Linked DNA regions of Magnetococcus marinus MC-1. The protein of the gene in region 2 interacts with the protein of the main gene of each other region in a pairwise test. Links are inferred from orthologs where the notes say so. Each region holds a gene or a part of one and is shown on either strand. Other genes may lie near its edges. The genes, in order: MMC1_RS04495 and bioB.

The links.
Region 1: the proteins of bioB (region 2) and MMC1_RS04495 interact in binary tests that used the Escherichia coli proteins (3 or more experiments, as listed by UniProt). The link is inferred for Magnetococcus marinus MC-1 from one-to-one orthologs.

The regions. Positions count from the first base shown.
Region 1 is NC_008576.1:1,070,715-1,082,189, reverse strand. The notes cover bases 4,730-7,480. They hold MMC1_RS04495 (class II glutamine amidotransferase), read left to right. Parts: upstream 4,730-5,556; coding sequence 5,557-6,405; downstream 6,406-7,480. Other genes in these bases: MMC1_RS04485 (tetrathionate reductase family octaheme c-type cytochrome), read right to left, coding at 7,055-7,480; MMC1_RS04490 (cytochrome b/b6 domain-containing protein), read right to left, coding at 6,462-7,055; hypD (hydrogenase formation protein HypD), read right to left, coding at 4,730-5,228. In the rest of the region: MMC1_RS04520 (Ni/Fe hydrogenase subunit alpha), read right to left, coding at 1-1,007; MMC1_RS04515 (NADH-quinone oxidoreductase subunit B family protein), read right to left, coding at 1,004-1,852; MMC1_RS04510 (FAD/NAD(P)-binding protein), read right to left, coding at 1,854-2,705; MMC1_RS19595 (4Fe-4S dicluster domain-containing protein), read right to left, coding at 2,702-3,751; more of hypD, read right to left, coding at 4,128-4,729; more of MMC1_RS04485, read right to left, coding at 7,481-8,710; MMC1_RS04475 (SAM hydrolase/SAM-dependent halogenase family protein), read right to left, coding at 9,618-10,406; MMC1_RS04470 (IS66-like element ISMasp4 family transposase), read right to left, coding at 10,551-11,475.
Region 2 is NC_008576.1:31,635-43,212, forward strand. What follows is about bases 3,714-6,567. They hold bioB (biotin synthase BioB), read left to right. Parts: upstream 3,714-4,571; coding sequence 4,572-5,564; downstream 5,565-6,567. Other genes in these bases: MMC1_RS00160 (alpha/beta hydrolase family protein), read left to right, coding at 3,714-3,737; bioC (malonyl-ACP O-methyltransferase BioC), read left to right, coding at 3,734-4,546; MMC1_RS00175 (hypothetical protein), read left to right, coding at 5,592-6,236; bioD (dethiobiotin synthase), read left to right, coding at 6,233-6,567. Outside these bases: dnaQ (DNA polymerase III subunit epsilon), read left to right, coding at 1-309; MMC1_RS00145 (c-type cytochrome), read left to right, coding at 380-931; MMC1_RS00150 (hypothetical protein), read left to right, coding at 1,047-1,679; bioF (8-amino-7-oxononanoate synthase), read left to right, coding at 1,779-2,966; more of MMC1_RS00160, read left to right, coding at 3,039-3,713; more of bioD, read left to right, coding at 6,568-6,853; bioA (adenosylmethionine--8-amino-7-oxononanoate transaminase), read left to right, coding at 6,988-8,301; MMC1_RS00190 (tetratricopeptide repeat protein), read right to left, coding at 8,316-10,070; MMC1_RS00195 (hypothetical protein), read right to left, coding at 10,070-10,255; panC (pantoate--beta-alanine ligase), read right to left, coding at 10,266-11,135; panB (3-methyl-2-oxobutanoate hydroxymethyltransferase), read right to left, coding at 11,144-11,578. UniProt on the Escherichia coli protein: Catalyzes the conversion of dethiobiotin (DTB) to biotin by the insertion of a sulfur atom into dethiobiotin via a radical-based mechanism.

The DNA.
Region 1 (11,475 bases), 1.0 Mb from region 2 along the record:
GTGGTCATGGGGGGGATCAAAGCAGGCCCCTCCTGCAAGGCTTCACACAGCGCAACCGCCTCCTCCAAGGCCCACACCAACTCCACAAACTGCGCCGCGTTGTTGTGCAACGTCGTCGGTTGGGCAGGCAGCAGCGCCTCCCGCAGTTGTGCCGCCTCGCCCGTTAATCGCTCACCATTATGAACCATCCGCGCCAACGCCCCCACCATAAAGGGCTTCTTGGCATAGGTAGACTGCTTGGCGGTAGAGTGACGCACCACCTTTTCGTTAACCCGCTGGTAAAAGTGCGCCACGGGAATATCCTCATGGCCGCTGGCGGCCAAATGGGTACCGGTAAGCCCATAGCGCGCCCCACTAGCCCGTAATGCCACCAGAATGGGCGGCTGCAAACCCATCTCCGGATTTTGCAACGACGCCACAAAGCCGCGCAACGAGAGGGCCAAATCCAAGGCGTTCTGCAAATCCTGCAAGAGCGTCTGCATCGCCTGCCGAGCAGGACGCCGCCCCAATCCGCCCACAATCACATTAACCGGGTGAATGGCCCGCCCGCCAACCACCTCCTGCACCAGATTGCCAACCCGTTTAATCTCTAACCCCTTCTGCACCTGTTCGGGAAAGTGACTCGCCATCTGCAAAATCGAAGCATTCCCCAGATAGTCCGGTGCGGCCAAAGCAAACAGATGCAGGGCGTGGCTCTCAATAAACTGCCCCAGGTTGAGCAGGGTGCGAAACCCCTGCACCGTGTCACTCACATGAATCCCTAAGGCGCTCTCTAATGCCATGACACTGGCTAGAGTGTGACCCGCCGAACAGATTGAGCAGACCCGACAGACGATACCCGGGGCATCCCTCGCCAATTTACCCTTGAGCAGCAGCTCGTAAAAACGCGCCCCTTCAAAGATGCTCATCTGGCAGGATTGAATCCCCTCCTCATTGACCGCGACCGTAATACCCCCATGTCCCTCAACCCGGTAGAGATGATCAATGGTAATGGTTTCCATACTCATGGCGCATCCCCTTCAGGCTGCTGGCCCAGGCCCATATGTTGTGGATCTTGATAGTGGGGAATCAACCGATTCTCCACCCAAGCCGGGGCGGTAAATCGGCGGATCTGCTCAATCACCGCCCCTTTATTCAGACCATGATCACTAAAGAGCCGCGCCGTAGCCACATAGGCGGGATCCTCCACCGGCCCCCGACACCCATAACAGGGTTGACCATACTGTATGCAACGCGCCTTACACCCCGCCAAGGTGATGGGACCACAGCAAACCCGCCGCTCAGCCTGCACCAGACAACGGTTCTCTGCTATACGACACTCCGAACAGACGGAAGCATCCGTTTGCACGGGCCGCACCCCATTTAAGATGGCCGTCACAACCTGGGCAAACTCATCTATCTCAATGGGGCACCCCGTTACCGCATAATCCACTTTTACAAAGCGAGAGAGCGGCTCAGCCTCACGGGCACCCGGAAAGACCGTACTGTCGCCATAAACCTGCTCTTTCATGGTATGGATGGGGATGGTTTTGGCGTTCATCGCGGGCAGCCCCCCCCACACCGCACAGGTCCCAAGCGCCATAAGAGCATCGCTGCGCTGCCGTAATTTTTCGAGGGCAGTGCGCTCTTGCTCCGAACAGATTGAGCCCTCCACAATGGCCAAATCCAGCCGCCCCTCCTGATCACTCTCCTGTGAGCTGGCCATAATAAAGGAGCAGATCTCCGCCCGCTGGGCCAAACCCAACAGCACCGTTGTATCATTGAGAATGGCCAACTGATCCCCCGCACACCCGGTGAAGGAGTAGATGCCCACCCGCAATTTTTTAGTGGGTCCTGGTAGTGGTTTGCTCATCTCACGCCCCCTGTTCCCACGCTTCACGCAAGCCACGGGCCTCCCACGCACTAAACACCGGCCCATCCTTACAGGTGTAACGATAACCAATGGCACAGTGCCCGCACTGACCAACCCCACACGCCATGCGCCGTTCAAAGGTCATAAAGGTTTTTTGCGGCCACACCCCTTTGTTGCGCAACATCTCAGCGGTGCCTTGATACATCACCGGTGGGCCACACAGTGCCACCGTGGTCCGTGCCGGTTCTAGGGTCAGCCCCTCCACCAACTGCCCCACATGCCCTTGCATGGCGCTAAAGGCTTGCCCAGGCTGGGGCTGATCCACCGCCAAATGCAGTTCCACTGCACCGCTCTGCGCCAACCCCTGCAACTCCTCGCCAAACAGCATCTCCTGTGGATTGCGAAAACCGTAGGCCAGCATCACCCTGTGGTAGCGCGGCCGATTGGCCAACACCCCTTGCAGCACACTGCGCAAGGGCGCCATACCCAACCCACCAGCCACCAGCAGCACATCATGATCCTCCATGCGCTGTAGGGGAAAGCCATTGCCATAAGGACCACGCAACCCCACTTTCGAACCGGGCGACAGCTCAAATAGCCGCTCCGTCACCCGCCCCACCCGGCGAATGCAGAGCTGTAAAATGGGCACCTGGGCGGCGGCATGGCAAATAGAAAAAGGGGCCTCCCCCGCACCCAATACCGAGAGCATCACAAACTGCCCAGGTTTATGGTTCATACCGTTGGGACCAACGCCACGGCCATCGGCCAAGGCCAATTGAAACAGCGCGGTATCGGCGGTTAAATCTTCCCGCGCAACCAGCAGCGCCGTAAGAGGCTGAAGGGGATCGTTCATGAGCGCGTCTCCTCACCACCATGGCCACAGGCACGGCGCACCTTAGTAAAGACCGACACCACATCAATACCCGCAGGACAACTGGTTATACAGCGCCCACACCCCACACAACTGGGTTTGCCAAAGCCATTCACATAGCCGTGCTCTTTGTGGTAGTAACGGTTTTTTACCCGATCACCACGGTCACGGCGAAAATGGTGATCGCCCGCACCCCGGTCAAAATCACGGAACAGACAAGAGGACCATGTGCGACACCGCGTCCCACACTCGCCATTTAGCTCCAGCCGATCCAGCATGTCGTAGCAGGTGCAGGTGGGGCAAACCATGGAACAGGCCCCGCAGGTAAAACAGGTCTGTGCAATCTCCCCCCATACGGCACAATCCTGTTTGACCTCCAGCACTTGGGGTAGATCGGCCACCGGCATACTCAGTTGAAAGGCGCTCTGGCGTTTTTTCAGCAGTGCCAGATAGCTCTGTCGGTCGCTATCCGTGACCGGTTTAAACAGCGCCCTTGCCATGTGCAGCATATCGTGCCCCGCCTCGGTACGGACCATCACATAGAAGCGTGGCCCCAAATCCCACAAAAACATGTCATACAGACCATCCACATGCTCCGTACCCTGGGATTGACAAAAACAGTGGGCATCGGGCATGCAACCCAGCCCAATCAACCAAGCTTGTGAACGCCGATTTTGATAGGTACGGTCAGGATAGTCCCGGGCAAAAAAATGATCGACCACATCCACACCGTGCAGATCACACGGGTGTAGACCAAACAGGATCATGGGGGGCAAATCGGGCTGCTGGGGGGTATAACCCTCCGCATCAAAGCGGTAGAGCACCTCTTCAGGTGGGAAAAAATATTTTTTGGGCGGCAATGCCGTGCGCAAGTAGTGCAGTGCTACAGAGGCCGCGCCAGCCTCGGCTAACGGCTTAAAGATAAAATGATGCGTCTCCATCTCTACCGGAATATGCACCCGCCGGTGCGCTTCACAAGCATTGAGAAACGCGGGTAGATCCTGCCGCTCAAGTAAAAAGGTTTCCATGTAGCCCTCCCCTGTCGCCTTGCATGGAACGGATACCCACCACAGCCATGGTACCAGTATCGACGCCTAACCGCGCCTTAGTCGAGCAAAAAGCGACCGCTCACGGAGAATGTCACACACTCTTTACTGCACCGTAAAAGTTATATAAACGCATGTTTATTTAAGAGTTTTACTATATTCGGATAGACTCTTTTCTCACACTGACCCACCCCCCTCCTGTTGGCCAAGGAAGAGATTCCCAGCCCCTTAACAGATGGGCACACGTTCACCGCTCTGGCCGACAAACCAGATCTTTGCAGAGGCTCACAGGTACCCCGTGTAAGCCGCAACAAAAGGGCAAATTTGAGGGCGAGCACGCCGTCCAAAAGGGGTAAGCCTAATCCAATAGCTCACTATGTTGGCGTTCCCACATGATGCGGCAAGCCCCATCCACCGAGGCCATACAGGGACCCACGGGATTATCCGGCTGGCAATCATGGGCATAACGCAAGCAGTCATGGGGGCTCTGCTTACCCATAACAATAGAGGCACAAAGACAGTCGTTGGGCATATCGCCCATCTCAGGCTGAAAGGTTGCCAGGGCGTGAAAACGTTTGCGGGCATCTCGATGGTGCCAAGCTTCACGTAGGGCGTAGCCCGAGTCTGGCACCCGACCAATACCCCGCCAATGCACACTCTGCACATCAAACACATTATTAACACAGGTGAGCGCATAGAGGTTGCCACGGGGGTTAATACGATAGGGTTCTTGAATGTCCAATTGGGGTTTACCCGACACAACTTGGCGCACCACCGTATCCAGTGAAGCCAAAAAGCTACGGTCAGAAAAGCCACTAATGGAAACGGGAATGCCATACTGGGTCACCGCAAAACGCCAACACTCCGAACCGACAATGGCCGCCACGTGACCCGGGGCAATAATGGCTTTAAAAGGGCGCCGCTCATGCTGCGACAACATGGTATCCACCACCGGCCAACTTAAACGCAGCGCATTTAAAATCGAGAAATTATCCGGCACACCCGCCAGAAACTGCGCCGCCAGTGGTGCCGAGACCGTCTCAAAACCACTGGCAAAAAAGACCACTTCACGGGTGGGGTGACGTAAGGCCAGCTCGACCGCCTCATGAGGATTGGCCACAGCAACCACATCCGCGCCATCTTGCCGCGCACCATCCAAGGTGGCATAGCCCGCCGCCCCATAGGAGATGGGTACCGACAGCATGTCACCAAACGCCGCCAAGATCACATCCTCACGCACCGCCAAATGCATGGCCGCGCGAATTTCAGCTTCGGGACAGACACATACCGGACAGCCCGGCCCTGGCATGATATGCACCACTCGGCTAAGGGATTGATGCCAATCGCTCTCGGCCCAAAACCGGGCAAATCCTCCACACAAATTCATCACCTTAATAGGCTCACTTACCTGCAAACGGGTAAGGGCCAGTAGTTTCTGTTCCATGCTTGCTTGGTCCATTTAACCACTCCTTACCCGTTGCTTACGCTGTACAGAAATACCGACTTATGCCATGCATCTTACCTACTCCTCCCAAAAAAAGGGCAATTTTCTTAACCTTCTCTATAAAAATGAGAAGTTTAATCCACAAAACGCAGGATCATCGCCCTTTGACCCGACTAAGGTTGGCAAAGCGGGGTGGAGTGGCCATGGCCGCCCCTCTCTGTTGAGTATCGCCAACCGAGCCCTGTCACCGCGCGAAAGTTTTACACAAACATAAGCTCTTGCATCCACTTAGCAGAAGCCGTTAGGCTGACACAGTTGATTAACGCATGAGGAGAGCGCAGTAATGTGTGAACTGTTCGCCATGAGCAGCCGACTGGCCGCCACCATTAATTTTTCCTTGGAGGAGTTTGCTCGGCACGGTGGCATGCAAGGCCCACACAAAGATGGTTGGGGAATTGCCTTTTATGAGGAGTATGACGCCCTGATCTTACGGGCCCCAGAGCCTGCCTCTGAAAGCCAGTTGGTTAAATATATTGAAAAAAACTCCTTTCACAGCAATTTGGTGCTCTCCCATATCCGCAAAGCAACCCATGGCGAGGTGTGCCTCAAGAACACCCACCCTTTTAGCCGTGAAATCGGTGGGCGGCTGCATGTATTTGCCCATAATGGCGAATTCCCCGGCGTCCGCAGCCACCCTGACTACAAACTCAATATTTTCCGCGCCATTGGCAGTACCGACTCGGAACACGCCTTTTGCCTATTGATGGACTGTTTAACCGATGTTTGGCTCAATCCAACCCCACCCTCGCTTGAACAGCGCCTATCCATACTCGTTACATTCACCCAGCGCATGGAACACCTTTCGCCCGATGTGCAAGCCAATTTTCTCTATAGTGACGGTGAATATCTCTTTGTTCATGGACATGTGCGCCGCCAAGCCAGCGATGGCATGATCCGCGCACCCGGTCTCTATACCCTCTGTCGCAGCTGCCACCCCAACAGCAACAAGCGCCCCAGCCCCATCACCGGCCTACGTATGCAAACGTTTAAACACGACGGCAACCGCCAATATGCCGCGCTCGCCGCCAGCGTGCCCCTAACCGATGAATCATGGGAACCCTTACTGAGGGGGGAAATCGTGGTGATGCAAGATGGTAAAATCATTAAAAGGGTTCCACCGCCCTCCTTATAAAAAAAGGCCCAACTGCACAGAGCAGCCGGGCCTTTAAGCATTAACCGATCACAGCCCTAGTGGTCGTCATAACCGGTAATCATCGCCTTCAGGTGGGCGTATACCGGACGGCAGGTAAAGGCCATATAAACATGCCCAATAAGAAACACCAACATCGCAAACGCGGCGGCGGTGTGAGCCATAGCCACATATTCTAAGGTCAACATGCCATCCAGCCCAAACTGTTGCCAATCATTATAGAACATATAGAGCAAGCCAGAGATCCAGATTACCGGCGAAATCCCCAGTTTGAGCCCCAGGTAAGCCAGCCGTTGCAACGGGTTGTGCTTGGCGTGAATTTTTTTCTTATACGGGTGCTCTTTCCCCTCAAAGATGCCGCCACCATAATAGATCATGACATCCAACAAATTTTTGGTGGTGGGGATGTAGTGCTTCCAAGCGCCGGTGGTAAAATGCCAAAAAATGGCAAGAATCCATAACCCAATCAGCGCCCAAGCGAGATTACCATGCAGATGGGTGGCCGCTTCGTAACCCAGATTCGTATAGGTGCCATGGACCTCAAAACCCGTAATGAGCAGCGAGATCACCAAACCGGCCTGGGTCCAATGCCAAAGACGCTCAAAAATGCTGTATACCATGTAGCGTTCCATTATTGAGCCTCCCCATTTTGACGCTTTTCACGACGACGACGACGGTAGTGCCAATAGACCCGCAAAGAGCCATGCCCAACCACTCCAACAGAGGTCATCAGCACCGCAAACCAACCAATACCATCCAACACAGGCTGTCTATCCCGCCCCGGCATATAAAAGTCGGTCAAAGCAGCCAGCCGTCCCTCTTGCACATGACACGCTTTGCATTTAAGTGCATCGCTGGCGGGCGCAACCATGTGGGTTATGGGCCAATACATCTCTGTATTCACAAAAGCATACTGCCCATTAAAGGGGGGCGCCTCGGGCTCTTTGGCACCCGCCTCTAGAGATTTTTTCCAATCGAAATTGGACCAAAAGGAAGAATCGTCATCCCCATAGGTATGCATCACCAGCAGGTGCTTTTCGACAGGATCATAAACCTGCTTACCTTTCATGATCTTAAAAGGCCAAATGCGGGATTGGTTATCCGTGTAGGAACCGTGGATACCATTGATCTGTACAGGTTTGCTATCATCCACTTTGTCCCCAAACAGGGTATAGCGCACCTGACCATCGAACCAACGGTATTCGGGTTGCACATCTTCTGCCCACTCAAAATGGCCTTTTTTAGAGCTGTAGGTAATCTCCCCTGCCGAGTTACGTTCACTGATTGGCTTGCCGTTTTCATCCAATTTGCCCGCCGTTGACCAATCCCAGACCATTTTGGTCTTAACACCACCTCGGGCAATTTTGGGAATATGGCAGGTTTGACAGGCTACCTTGTCTACATGGTCATTGAGTTTGGCACTGTGCTTCTTAACCTCAGAACCATGACAGGACTCACAGGAGGTCCGTGAGTGTGCTTCACTGGGGGTCTCTACCCCTTTGGTATCTTTGGCCGTTGATTTATAACGGCTGCCTGGTATCACGTGGCCATGGGTGCGATGACAGGCTGTGCAGCTAAAGTTTTTGCCATTCACATCCATATGGACATCAAGGAATTCATCTGGCTCAATGAGGGAGGTGTCCATATCCCCATGTTTAACCCCATCGTCGCCGCCACCAACAAAGTGACAACTACCACAGTTACGACGGCTGGGACGTCCAACACTTTGGGCCGCTGCAACCAGATCGACCGCATCACGGGGGGCTTTAGCTTGGTCGTCCAGATATTTTTTATGTTCTGGGCTCTCAAACCCTTTGGGATGACCCGCCCCACCAACGGATTTTTCATATTGACCCGAGTGGTCATGGCACACCAAGCAGTCCACGTTTTCCTGCTTGGTAAAGTCAAAATCGTTATCTTGCCAGCCATAGCCTGCATGGCAAGCGGTACAGGCGGCCCAATTGCTTTTTGGGGTGCCGCAAAAACTGTTGACCACATGTTTTTTACCCAACATCTGGCCGGTATCTGCTTGTTTGCTCTCCCAAGTCCAATGTTTGGTTTTCATCACCTGTTTTGCCGCTTCGGTGTGGCACCCCAAACAGGCTTTTGTCACCTCTGGACCGGAGTTAAAGGGACCTTCCAACTGCTTAAATTTGCTATGGTTGGCCGTAGATTTGCTGTCTGTCTTGCCATCTGTGCTGATTTCTGCATGCAGCGTCGTGCTGCCCAACAGCAAGCCAGCCATAAAAAACAGCACCCAGACCCCTGTGTGCATCGGTACTCTCATCCCCCACCCCTTTCAATTGGTGGTTAGGGCCTCAGCAGCCCGTCCACAACAACCCTGACGATGCTATCGTGTGGCTGGCCACGTTAAACCAACCCATACCCGTCACAATCTGTAAGAGAACAGAATAAATAAAACAGAGTGCTCGAACAAGCCTGTTATATCCCAAACCAAGTAAGCATGCCGTGACGCTTGAGCGCTGCGGTCTATAAAAGCGTCAATGGTATTCAAAAAAAGAACGGCCTCGCCATCGGGTAGGAGGCGGGGTCACCCCCGCCGACCTCCCACACCACCGAGCATACGGTTCCGTACCACGGCGGTTCACGTTAAAGATTGAAGTCTCCGTATCTGCCCAAGCAGCGAAAGGAGACCGCGATGATCAAAGAACTTCTTGGGAAAGGCGGCGTTCATGTGACATGCCCTCGGCTGACTTCTGCACACCCATCCCAGCACCTCTCGATGCCGGTAGCACATGGCTGGTCTACAGATCTCCCCGGGTAATGCACACGCACCTTCACGCTTATATCCGCCGCATATACGTCCATGCTCTCCGTACAGGTTTCGGACTTTAGAGATAGTCCCCTCCTCATCCAGCATGACCGCCTCGTATGCGATTCCTGTTCGTCGGATCAGCGCTTTGCTTTCGGTTTCCTTCAGATTTTACCTCACGGTAAACACCCTTGCCGTTCGGCTAACCGTTCCCCCTGTCGGGCCGGTAGAGGCGTTCCACCTCCAAGTTCGTGTGCCCTGCCGGGCACACCATAAAAAAAAGGGACCTGACAATATCAGGTCCCTTTGATAACGCTATTGGCTCCCCAGGTCGGACTCGAACCACCGACCCGATGATTAACAGTCATCTGCTCTACCGGCTGAGCTACTGGGGATCACAACGGAAAGTTGGGAGAATATATCAGTCGCCATTTTTAGCGTCAACGCTTTTTTCTAAAAAATCCACCCAATCGCCACATTTACATGAAAGCATGCTGGCTGCATGGGCTTTATTTGCCACAATTTCAACCGTTCCAAACCCTCCAACCAACATTCCAACCTCACCAACCCTAAGATCTGCGAAGGTTTTTACCCATTTTGTGATCGAAATCCCATTGACTACGAGCGCAGCGGATGCCCAACAAATATCAATATATTTTAAAGCAGTTACGACATTTCCAAAACGATCAATGTGGGTGATCTTAACCTGTGCGCCATGCGGTTTTTTTATCAATAAGGCCGGCATAGGCTGGCACTGTGCCACTTGAATCGCGGGTCCAATACGGTTTAGGTCTCGATAATTCAACCAATCCACAAGCACTGGGGCAAACAGATCGCGCCCATGAAAGGTTGCTGAAGCCGGTTTCCAATGGGTGCCAATACGGTGAACCTGAGCATCCTCCTGACTTAATGCCCACCCCAATATTCCATTATCAGGCCCAATAAAAACCCGCTCCCCCAATTTGACCAAAAGCGCTTCTCTTGGCGTACCCACGCCAGGGTCTACCACACAGATCCAATGACTCTTTGGTGGAAAATAGTGTTGGCATCGTGAAATGAGCCAAGCAGCACTCTCTATGTTAAAGGGAGGAATATCATGAAAAAAATCTATGATCTGTATCTCCATGGAAGCGCCACAGAGAACCCCTTTTAATTGGCCGACATAGAGATCATTTACCCCAAAATCTGTTATGAGAACCACACGTTCCATATCACTTTTCAACCCGTTAAAACACAGCTATCCACACACCCGCTAACGTACTCTTTGCTAGCACGGACAACCTCATATAATAAAGCCACTCCCCAGGCCACCAGCCTGAGACAAACCAGTGGTAACCGTTCAGAGACCCCGATATCAAGCGGCTACTGGAGCCGGTAACGGCGGTACGAGGTTTCCCTTTCTCCGTTCAGCAATCACCTCAGCAAGATAGTCCCAGGGAGACACGTTCCGCAATCGGCAAGTTTCGATGACGCTAGCCAGCACACCCAATACCCGACTCCCTTCTGCCGTACGAGTTCCGTGGCTGATCAGACGCGCAATGACCCAGTGGCGCAGAGCCCGCTCCGCATCGTTGTTGGTCAGCGGCAGCCCTGGAACTCTCACAGGTTGCCAGATAACATCCCAGTCATTGAGAAGCTCAACGGCAAGGCTGCGAACTTTCTCGGACGGGGGATAATCTCTGTACAATTCGCAGTATCCCTGGAATTCTTCCAAAATCGACTCGGCAGCTGGCGGATCCGATCCATCTTTGACCTCTTCGACCATGTATTCCAGGACCTCCAATACCCTGGAGCCGAATCGTTTGCTCTCTTTATCCAGGCTTGTCGACAACCCCTTGGCTTTTCGGATCAAGTGCGCCCAGCAGCGCAGCCGCCTGGAGAAAATCCGGTAGTTCATGAGTCCATCGCTCATTAGCCAGCCTGCATATTCCTCGGTCAGGATATCAAGGACCATTTGTCGAGTCCGGCGTCCCACGCAAAACAAGACCGTATTTGCCGTCGCGAAAACCCAGAGCCACAAAGCTTGACCTTTTTGCTTCCAAGGCGTTTCGTCTACATGAGCCAGAGCGGATGCACGAAGTTCGGCAATCAGTTCATCCTGAACAGGGGCGGCAGCCAGTCCGACCTCACGTATGCAATTGTCGATGGTCCCGACACTCAACTCCAGGCCGAACCAATCGATCAAAAACTCCTGAACCTTGGAGCGAGACAACCGCATCCGTTTTGCGAGCGCAACAATGAAAGCAGCCAACATGGGGCCGACAATACGCCATTCACTC
Region 2 (11,578 bases):
GCCCTGTGTAAACGGTTGGGGGTTGATAACTCGGGACGGACCTTCCACGGCGCACTGCTGGATGCCCACCTATTGGCAGAAGTCTATGTGGAGCTGATGGGGGGCAACCAGTTTAGTTTAGAGATGGCCGCCGATGAGAGCGGCCGAATTGCGCAGCCGTCGGATAGCCCAAAAGATGGCGCACCCGGTCCAGGGCTGATGATGGCTCCCCGCGACTGGCAGGTGAGTGAAGAGAGCACGCAGGCCCATGAGGCCTTTTTGCAGTTGTTGGACAGAGAGTCCGGCGGTGCAGTGTGGAACAAAAACTAGGGGGTATTGTCCATCCATCCCTGGGCGTGCCTGAACGCTGTAGATTCTGTTAAGTGGAGTCAAACCAAGCATGTTACTGCGGCTGTGTGTGGTGGCGGTTTTGATGATCCCCAGTCCATCCTACGGAGGTTCGCTGTTAGAGCCCTGTCTGCCCTGCCACAAAAAGAGCGGTGAACCGGTTAAAACCGATGTTACGCCGCTGATTGGCAGCCAAAATACATTTTATTTAACAGAGGTTTTAAAAGATTATGCCACAGGCAAACGCCCCACCGAGGTGGCCGCCCATAGGCAGATACCCCCGCACCAACAGGCGGCCTATGCTGCCCACTTTGCCCAGCAACGTTGGGTAAGTCCCTGGCAACCGGTGGAGCAAAAGCGGGCAGAGCGGGGCAAAAGCTTGGTTAAGGGCTGTGAGCGCTGTCACCGCGAGGGGGGTAGGGTGCAATTTGATGAAAATCCCCGCTTGGCCGGTCAGCGCATGGCCTATCTGCGTCTGCGCCTACACCAGTTTAGAACAGCGGGTAAAATACCGCCACAGCCAGAAAAAATGCGCAATTTTATCGGCGAATTAAACGATGAGCAGATCGAGGATGTGGTCCATTTTTATGCCAACAATCGTTAAAAGCTTCATCGTGTAAGTGAGGTCGAGCCAGCTTAACCGTGTGGGGTGGGTGCTGCGGGGGGTTTGGTATTCCATGGGTGCATGGCCCGGCATGATAAAATAGGGGGGGTAAACCATGTTTTTGCGGTGGTGCTGTCATCGCCATGACAAAATGTTGGGTATCACCTTGATTGAGATGCTGCTAGGTCTGCTCATTATCGGCGGGTTGTTGGGTATCGTCATGGTGGGGATTGAGCTGCAACACAATGCGCAGAACAAAAAGATCGCCCGCGTTTTTATAGGCGGCTGGGTACAAGCCTATGATCTTTACCATGAACGCACGGGCCGCGTACCAGGAGACCCCTCCAATACGGGACGTACCCATGTTCCGCTAGAGGCCGCCTTTGAAACGCAATTTTCTGGCATCGTTATGCAGCTTCCCCAGGGCGATGGTGAGGGAGGCATCAACAGCTACCGCTACAACGACGAGCAGGGCTATATACACCATTTACGCCTCGCTTTTGAGTCCATTAGCACCGCCTCTGAGGCGATTGGGGTAGGGCTGGTGGGGAATGTGATGCGCCTGGAGGGGGTCTCGCCCACGTTGTTTGCCACCCTGGAAGCGTTGTTGGATGAATCGCTTTCCCGTACACAAGGGACACTGCGCTGTCGCTCCATCTTGGAGATGGATCAACAGGACCCCATGCGACAGCGTAATAAGAGCCAAGCCAACCACAGCTTTGTCTGCTGGTATAAAATGCGTTATTAAACCTTGCTCCAGCCTACCTTTTACCCTCTGCATCAAAGCCGTGACCGGTGGGCTAAGTAAACCTTTTCTTTGTTTAGTAAGTTGACTAAACTGGCGGCTATGGAGCAACCACACTTAGCATACCGTGCCTTTTGTCAAAGCAGAGAGGCGGCGGGTCAATGGCGTCAGCTGCACGCGGTGCAGCCGCTGCCCCGTGGCCGGGTGTTGCGGGATGGGGTGGAGCTGATCAACTTTTCATCCAACAACTACATGGGTTTGGCAGATCACCCCCTGTTGAAGCAGCGGGCCATGGCGTGGACCGAGCAGTGGGGGACAGGGGCCCAGGCTTCGCGGCTGGTGTGTGGCGATCTGGAGCCCTTTGCACGCATTGAAGCCCGCTTGGTGGCAGGTAAGGGGTGTGAGGCTGCATTGGTGCTCAATGCGGGCTATCAGGCCAACAGTTCGGTGATTCCGGCGCTGTTGGATAAACGGGTGTTGGGGGGGGAGCCACTGGTTTTTTCCGACCGGTTAAACCATGCCTCCATGCATCACGGTGTCCAATTGGCGGGGGTGCGGCAGCTACGCTATCGGCATGGCGATCTGGACCATCTGGAGAGGTTGTTAAAGAGGCACGCAGGGGAAAAGGTCGCTAAATTTATCCTCTCCGAAACGGTGTTCAGTATGGATGGAGACCGGATTGATGTGGGGGGGTTGATCGCGCTCAAACAGCGTTATGGGGCCTTTTTATATCTGGATGAAGCCCATGCCACCGGGGTATTGGGACCCGATGGCTTTGGTTTGGCGGCGGCCTATCCGGGGCAGGTGGATTTGGTGATGGGGACCTTTAGCAAGGGGTTGGGGGGATTTGGCGCGTATGTGACCTGTAGCCACGCGCTGCGGGCCTACCTGATCAATCGGGCAGGGGGGTTTATCTACAGCACGGCTCTCCCCCCTGGGGTGTTGGGGGCGATGGATGCCGCGTTGGAGTTGCTGCCCCAGATGGGCGAGGTACGGGCGCGGGTGTTGGCGGGTGCCCAGCGGGTACGAGCTGCTTTGCGCGCAGCGGGTTTGGATACAGGTAACAGTTCGACGCCGATTATTCCGGTGATGGTGGGGGATGAGCAGCGTACTTTGGCGTTGAGTGAGGGGTTGCGGGCAGAGGGTCTGTTGGGGATCGCCATCCGTCCACCGACCGTGCCGGAGGGAACCAGTCGCTTAAGGCTCTCTTTGAGTGCCGCCCACAGCGATGAGGATTGGAGCCTGCTGGCCGCTGCGGTGCCCCGCTGTTTGCGAGAGATCAATGGTTGAGACTGGGGTTTGGGCGGGGTCAAAGGGTGGTCGAGGATTGGCAAGGGCAAGGCTCTTTGGCATGGGTGTGCGATGAGAACCGTGTTGATGGTCCATGGTTGGGGCTTGGCTCCTGGCCTGTGGCGGCCCATGCTGGGGCATATGGGGCCCGTGGAGCTGTTACGGGCCGATTTGGGTTTTTTTCATCCCCATGGACAGGTGACGGTGCCCCTGCCGGAGGGGGATTGGCTGGGGGTTGGGCACTCCATGGGGGGGTTGTGGTTGCTGCAAGCGCTGCTGGGGGAGGCCGAAACCCCGCAGATGGCGGCACTCGCCCGCTGTAAGGAGCGTTGCCGGGGCTTGGTTTTTATCAACGGTTTTAGCCGTTTTCACCAGGGTGCTGATTTTCCCCATGGGGTGGGTGCGCGGGTGATTGGGCGCATGCGCAAGCAGTTGACGGTGGATGCCATGCAGGTGCTGCGGGATTTTGGCAGCCGGAGTGGTTTGCCGGTCATGGGTCTGCCCCCTGGGGTCAAGCCCCATGTGGCCCGTTTGGATGAGGGGTTGGCGGCGATTAGCCGTTGGGATGGGCGGGCGATATTACAGGGGTGGTCGCACCCCTTTTTGGCCATTGCCAGCCGTGAAGATGCCATTGTGAGCGCCGCCATGAGTGAGCAGATGTTTGGTGGATCGGCATTACAGTGGATCGAGGGGGGTAGTCACCTCTTACCGTTGACCCATGGTCAGCAGATGGCCGCAGCGTTACAACAGAGTTTGGAGTCGTGGTTATGAACCTGCCCAACCGAGGGGAAGGCAACCGCAATGGACGTGTGGGGAAAAATTTTGGTCGGGCGCTGAACTACCACCGTAAGGCGCTGGTACAGCAGCATGTGGCCGATGAGTTGGCGGAGCGGTTGGTGGATTTTCCACTGCCGGAGCGGCCACGGGTGTTGGAAATTGGTTGCGGGACCGGTTTTTTAAGCCGCCATTTGATGCGCCAGTGGCCGGGGGGGTCGTTTCTGTTTACCGATATTTCAGCGCCCATGTTGGTGCGCTGCCAATCCCATCTCTCGGATCTACCGGGTCAGCGCCAGTTTATGGTGATGGATGGGGAGCACTGCGCGGTGCGTGGTCCCTTTGACCTAGTGGTATCGAGCATGGCGATGCAGTGGTTTGGTGATCTGCCAGGGGCATTACAGGGGTTAAGTTCGCTGTTAAAGACCAATGGTATGTTGGCCTTTGCCACCCTGGGGGATGAGACCTTTCGGGAGTGGCGGGGGGTGTGTGCCCAATATGGCTCCCCCTTTGGGCGCCCGGATTATCCCGATGTGGCTCAGTTGCAGGAGATGTGGCCCAGCGGTGGTGAGGGGGATGTGGAGGAGGATCATATTCCGGTGGCCCACAGTTCGGGACACGGTTTTTTACGCGCCTTGCGCGAGGTTGGGGCGCATCAACCCTCTGGGCAGCATCGTCCGGTATCGGCAGCGCTGATGCGGCGCATGTTGCAGGCAACCCGGGGTGGACAACACGGTTTTACGGTGACTTATCATGTACTCTACGGATTCTATACACGCAGTTTCGACGACCGCCCCATCCATTGAAACGGGTCGCCGGGGTGAACCGGGTTTGAGCGGTCATGCATGGCTGGATAGTATGGCCGAGGCCGCCTTGGCTGGTCAGCTACCCGACGCCCAGAGTGGGTTGCGGCTGTTGACCGATCCGGGTATCGAGCTGCTACCCTTATTGCAAGCGGCCTTTCGGGTGCGGTTTCACCATTTTGGGCGGGGTGTACGCATCCATATTCTCAACAATGTGCAGAATGGCTACTGCTCTGAGGATTGTAACTACTGCGCCCAGGCTAAAAATAGTAAGGCACCCATTGAGAAATACAGCATCAAAAGTGATGAGGAGATCCTGGAAGGGGCACGCAAAGCCTATGAATCCGGGGCCTATCGTTACTGCATGGTGTCGTCGGGGCGTTCGCCCCATGCGGAGCGCATCGACCATATGTCCAAGCTGATTCGGGAGATTAAATCCCGCTGGCCGGTGGAGGTCTGTTTGTCGGCCGGCTTTTTGGATGCCAACAAAGCCCGTGAGCTGAAAGAGGCTGGGTTGGACCGCTACAACCATAATCTCAATACCGCCGATGGTTATTATGGCTCTATTTGTACCACCCATAGCTATGGGGACCGTCTGAACACCTTGCAGGAGGCCCGCCGCGCAGGGCTGGAGGTGTGCAGTGGCATCATTATCGGCATGGGGGAAAAGCCCGAAGAGATTGTGGAGGTTGCCACCACCCTGCGGAGCTTGCAGGCCCGCTCGATCCCCGTTAATTTTTATGTGCATGTCGAGGGGGCTCAACTGGGGGCGGTGGACCAGTTGACGCCGGCGTATGCTTTGCGGGCCTTGGCGCTGTTCCGCTTTTTTAATCCCGATGCCGAGGTACGGGCAGCAGGGGGGCGAGAGAGCAATCTACGGGGTATGGAGTCCATGGCCCTCTACCCGGCGAACTCCCTGTTTGCAGAAGGCTATCTGAATACCACTGGTCATATGGCGGAGAAGACCGTTAAAATGGTGGAAGATGCTGGTTTTTTTGTGGAGAAAATAGAGGAGGAGTAGCCCCTCTTCGACCAAGGAGCTTGAAGTATGTTGTCCCCCCGCGACCGATTTTGGAGCGCTGCGCTAAGCCTACTGCTGTTGGCTGGATGCTCCGATTCCAGCCCCCCAAAAAACGATTGGGAGCCCTTTGTGGAGTCCTATCTGGAGGAGAAGCAGCGGCAGGCGGAGTTGCCCGCGGACTACTATTTGACCCCAGAGCGCTGGAATCCCCTCTTGGACTATCTGGGTTGGAGTCAGGTAAAGGCGGATACCTCTAAAGAGCATGAGCTGGTGATCCGTGAAGGGGGGATAGACATGGGGCCAGAGGAAGAGCTCAATGCGGGGCATCTGGAAGGGGGTGGCCTGCTGGAGGATTTGAAGCGTAAAATCCATGCGGGCCGTGAAGCGCTGGGCATTGTCGATGAGACGATGGGGGATAACCCCGAGCTGTTGGATGCCCTACGCGATGGTGGCGTGCGAGAAGCCCTTAAAGGGGTTGATCATGGCTACCTGGAGCAGAAAAAACAAGAGCTCATGGGTTTGGCAGAATCCGCAGGGGTGGATGCGGATTATCAACCTTCGGAGCTGGATCGTCAGGTGTTGAAAGGGTTTGGTAAAAAGTTGGGCCTGTCGGACAAACGCATGGAAAATTTGGAAGATCAGGCCGAAAACTATCGGGACAAGCGGCCTTGATCTTAACCCCGCCTGCCCGTGGTGTCTTTGTAACCGGTACCGATACCCACGTGGGTAAGAGTGTTGCCAGCGCTTGGTTGCTGCATCAGTGGCAAGCCAGCTATTGGAAACCCATTCAGTCGGGCTTGGAGGGAGCCACCGATAGCCAAGTGGTGACGGAGCTGGCGCAACTGGATAGCAGCCGGCTGTTTGCCGAACGGTTTCGCCTACAGGCCCCCCTCTCGCCCCATGCATCGGCTGCGGCCCAGGGCATTGCCATCCATCTGGAGGATTTTCAACTGCCCCCGTGTGAGGCTCCACTGGTGGTGGAGGGGGCTGGTGGTGTTTTGGTGCCCATCAACCAACAGCACACCATGTTGGACCTTATGGTGTGGTTGGGGCTGCCGGTGATTGTGGTAACGCGCACCGGATTGGGTACCCTTAATCACACCCTGCTTACCCTGCAAGCGCTAGAGGGGCGGGGCTTGCAGGTGCTGGGATTAATCGCCTGTGGCGAGGCCAATCCCTCCAACTTTGCCGCCTTGCGGCACTTTGGCCAGCGACCTCTGTTGGCCCATATTCCTCCCCTTGAGCCCCTCACCCCAGAGCGGTTGGCGGCGGTGGGTTGGGCGGAGTAGGCGCGGTCGTTTGGTGGGTGGATGTGTGGTCAAAACGCACCATCGAAGGGGGCCTCCGCCGAGTGTGTGCGCGGCTCTGGGGTGCGTTACCGTGGGCTTAATGCTCCATCACTCCTTTTTGAGCGTAGAAACCGATGACCCCTTCAGCCGATCTGATCCAATGGGATAAACGTCACTGTTGGCACCCCTTTACTCAGGCGCAAACCGCTCCAGATCCCATTCCCATGGCCTCGGCTCGTGGTGCCACCCTGACCAGTGTGGATGGCCGTACCTTTATTGATTTAAATGCCTCTTGGTGGGTAACGACCCACGGTCATGCCCATCCCGCCATTGCCGCCGCCATTGCCCAACAGGCACAGACCCTTGAGCAGGTGATTTTTGCTGGGTTTACCCATGCCCCGGCGGTGAATTTGGCAACGCGGCTGAGTGAAACATTGGGGGGTGATTTAGACCGCGTCTTTTTTTCCGATGATGGCTCTACGGCGGTGGAGGTGGCGCTTAAAATGGCGGCCCAATACCATATTAACCAGGGTACTCCACGGCATCGCTTTGTGGCGTTTCGTGGGGGCTATCATGGGGATACGGTGGGGGCCATGTCGATGGGGCAGGGCTCGGGCTTTTTTGACGCCTTTCAAGCCATGCTGTTTCATGTGGATCTGCTGGACTATCCGGCCACCTGGCTGGGTGATCCCACCCCCGAGCTGCGGGAGGCGCTGGTATTAAGCCAGTTGGATGACTACCTCGCCACCCATGGCCCGCAGTGTGGGGCGCTGCTTATGGAGCCCTTGGTGCAGGGAGCTGCGGGTATGCGTATGGCCCGTGCGGGTTTTGTGCAGCAGGTGATGGAGCGCTGCCGGGCCGCCGGGGTGTTGGTGATTTTGGATGAAGTGATGACCGGCTTTGGCCGTACCGGAACGCTGTTTGCCTTTCAGCAATGTGGGGATTACCCGGATATTATTTGTCTCTCCAAAGGCTTGACCGCAGGATTTATGCCCATGTCGGTGACGGTGGTGCGAGAGCCCATCTATCAGGCATTTATGGGGGAGGGGTTTGAACGGGCGTTGGCCCATGGCCACTCCTTTACCGCCAATCCGCTGGGGTGTGTGGCGGCGCTGGCCTCGTTGGAGCTGTTTGAGCAAGAGGGCAGCTTGGCCCGGATTGGCCAGATCGCCGCACTACACCAGCAGCGCTTAGAGCCTTTGCAGAAGCATGCCAAGGCGGTGCGGCCCCGGGTCTGTGGGAGCATTGGGGCCATTGACCTGCGGGTGGCCGATGGCGGCTATGGGGCAGAGATTGGCCCCAAGTTGAAGGCCTTTTTTATTGAAAAGGGATTGTTGATGCGCCCCTTGGGGAATACCGTCTATCTACTGCCACCCTATTGTGTGAGCGATGCACAACTGCACCAGGGCTGGGACGCTATTGAAGAGGCCCTGGATACGCTGCTGTAGGGGACAAAAGCCGCTTAGGGTTTGACCACACCAGCAGGGGTGGGGGTGCCACCCTTGGGGCTGTTTGACGGGGTTTCGGTTTTTCCCAGCAGTTTGTCCGCTTCGCTGGTTTTACCCAGTTGAATAAGCAGGCGGGCGGTGGCCTCCTTGGGGCTCTCCGGCAGCAGGCGGTCGGCAGCTGGGGCAATCTTTTCGGCGGGAAAGCTCATACCTGCATAGTGCAGCAGCGCCTCTTCCAGATCCCCCAGTGACTCCAACATCAGCCCCTTTTGGTAGGCCAGCAGCCGTATAACAGCGGGATCATCCTCACGGGTCTGTAGCTGGGCCAACAGCAGCTCAGCCTGGGCTTCACGACCATGCCGCGTATAGGCCAGCAGCGCTTTGGCGATGGGTTCAAGCAGGGGGCTGGGTAACACCATAGGTTCCCCGTTGGTGCCAGAGGGCGACAGCTCTTCTAAAAGGCTCTCCAGGGTGACATCGCTCATGGAGGTATCCATGGCCAGCAGTTGCAACCGGATCAGATCCCCATCCCGCTCGCGCTGGGAACCTAACAGTGCGACCGCCTCGGCAAGACGCTGCTGCTGGAGCAGGGTTTCAGCCAAGACCGCCCGCACCGGTGGGGTGAGGGGGGTCAGGCCCAAACCCTCAGGGGTTAATAGCCCTCCCGCTGCGGTGAGTCCCAAGGGGGCTTCTTGTTCCAGTTCCAACAGCTGGGTTAGAAAGAGAGCCTGCTCCAAACCCTGCGGTGCGTTAAGCAAAGTGCGCAGCAGACAGCGCCGCTGCATAAGGCGTTGAACCGTGGCAGTGGGCTTTTTTTCGCGTTTAATCGGGGTTGTGGCCCACTGGTGAAACAGCTTCGCGTGCAGGATGCGCAGCTCCTGTGCCTCGGTCTCGCCAGGGTTATGGGCCAGGGCACTTTCCAGATCAATGAGCAGCTTGGGGGTGAACTCTGTTTGGGCAGCTTCTGCGACCTGCATGCGTACCGCGCGGTAAAAGATCGCCCGCGCAGGTTGGCTGCGGCGGGTCTCTTCCGGCAGCTGTTTAAGACCATGACGGGCCATCTCCCACCCGCCTTGGGCAAGGGAGAGCTCAGCCATGGCCAAGATCCACTCAGGGTCAGGCTCGGGCCGGTCTGGGCGCTCCCGGTAGAGTCCTAACTGGAGGCGGGCTCGATCCAACGCGCCAAGCTTTAACTCACAGATACCGATGCCCCGCTGGGCAATATAGGCGTGGGGGTGGCCGGGATTCTCTACTAAAAAGCGGGAAAAGCGCCCCCTGGCCTCTTGAAATTGACCGTTAGCGAGCTGCGCTTGGGCCATCATCAACACCAGTTCCGGGGTGTGGTCAATGGTGTCGGTGGGTAGGCTTTCCAGTACCTCCAATGCCTGGCTTTGCTGACCTAGGGCCATATGGGCACGGGCCTTGAGCTCCCGCCAACGCAACGCCGTGACCGGTGCTCCACTGCCCCGGTTGAGGGCCTGTTCACTGAGCATCAGCGCCAACTGGGCCTGACCCTGCTCCAGCATGCGGCGTACCGCATTGGGGGTAAGGGGAAAGGGCCGCCCAATGGACTCAAACCCGGTGAGGGCCGATGACTCAATGGCATCGGGTGGGGCAATGGCACTGCCTTGAGGGATCACATCCTGTACCTGGGGAGGGGCCTCCTGAGCCTGGGCAGAGCCCCACATCAAAGCGGCGGCAAGCAGCATGGCCGGGCCTTGTCCTCGACGCTGGGGTCGCCCACCCTTGAGCCCATGCTGCGGTTTCATCACTTTTTCTCCGGGATCGTCAACGATTCGTAGCGCTCGGTGGACTCAATCCGTTTACCCTGGCAGCTCTGCAAAGCAAGGGTGATCACGCCCAGCACGATGACCACCAATAGAACCCGTTTAGGCCATCGCTGTTTGGTGGTACGGGTGCCGCTTAGGCCATCATAGCGTGTTCTGCGATTCATGGTTTGAACCTCATTCTTGGGTAACAGATGGGATGGGTTGGGCACCCAAAACCAGATTATCAATCAAACGCGCGGCCCCCACATGGGCAGCAATCAGCACCACGGGTGCCCCCTTACCCTGCCAGGGTTGCAGGGTAAGGGCATCCCGCACGGCTACATAGTCGATACGCGCAATGCCTGCCTGCCGCAAGGTTTGTTCGACCAAATGCGCCAATGCGGTGGCGTCATGCAGCCCCTCTTGATAGGCGTGGTAGGCGCGGTTGAGCCCCTGACTAAGGGCCACAGCTTGGGCCCTGGCTGGGGCATCCAGATAGCGGTTGCGGCTGGACATGGCCAAGCCATCTGGCTCCCGTACGGTGGGTATACCAATCACCTCCACCGGCATGGCCAGATCCTGCACCATGCTGCGTAACACGGTAAACTGCTGGTAATCCTTTAAACCAAAAAAGGCAGAGGTGGGACGTACCAGATTGAGCAGCAGGGTCACGACAGTAGCGACCCCATCAAAATGGCCAGGACGCACCGCCCCACACAGCATACCCGCGAGGGCTGGTAGGGTTACATGGGTCAGGTTGGGGTTCTCTGGGGGGTAGATGGCGGCCACCGTGGGGTGGAACAGGGCATCGCAGCCCTCGGCCTCCAGCAGTGCCCAATCGGCCTCAAAGGTGCGGGGGTAGAGGTCAAAATCCTCATTGGGGCCAAATTGGGTTGGGTTGACAAAGATCGAGACCACCACCTGCTCACAGCGTTGGCGGGCCTCTCGCAGCAGGGTCAAATGGCCCTCATGCAGGCAGCCCATGGTGGGTACAAAGCCGATGTTTTGGTGGCCCTGGCGTTTACGCCAAGCCAGCAGTGCGGCGCGATCTTGCAGGCTCTCCATGGTTGATCCTACTTCTCAAAGCTATGGTCTGGGGTGGGGAATTGGCGGTTGCGGACCTCTTGCACATAGGCCCCAATGGCACCCCCTATGACGGGTACCCCATCAAGATAGCGTTTGACAAATTTGGGGGCCAGATCGCCATACAGTCCCAGCATATCATAGATAACCAAAACCTGCCCATCGCACCCCACCCCGGCACCGATACCAATGGTGGGAATGGTCAGGGATTGGCTTACCTGTTGGGCCAGTGCCGCAGGTATGCCCTCCAGAATAATGGCTCCTGCCCCGGCCTGTTGTAGGGCGAGGGCGTCGTCGGCGATGCGCTGGGCGGCGGCTTGGTCACGCCCCTGGATCTTAAAGCCACCAAAGGCGTGGACCGATTGGGGGGTGAGTCCCAAATGGCCAATGACGGGGATGGCGCGTTCAGTCAAATAGGCCACCGT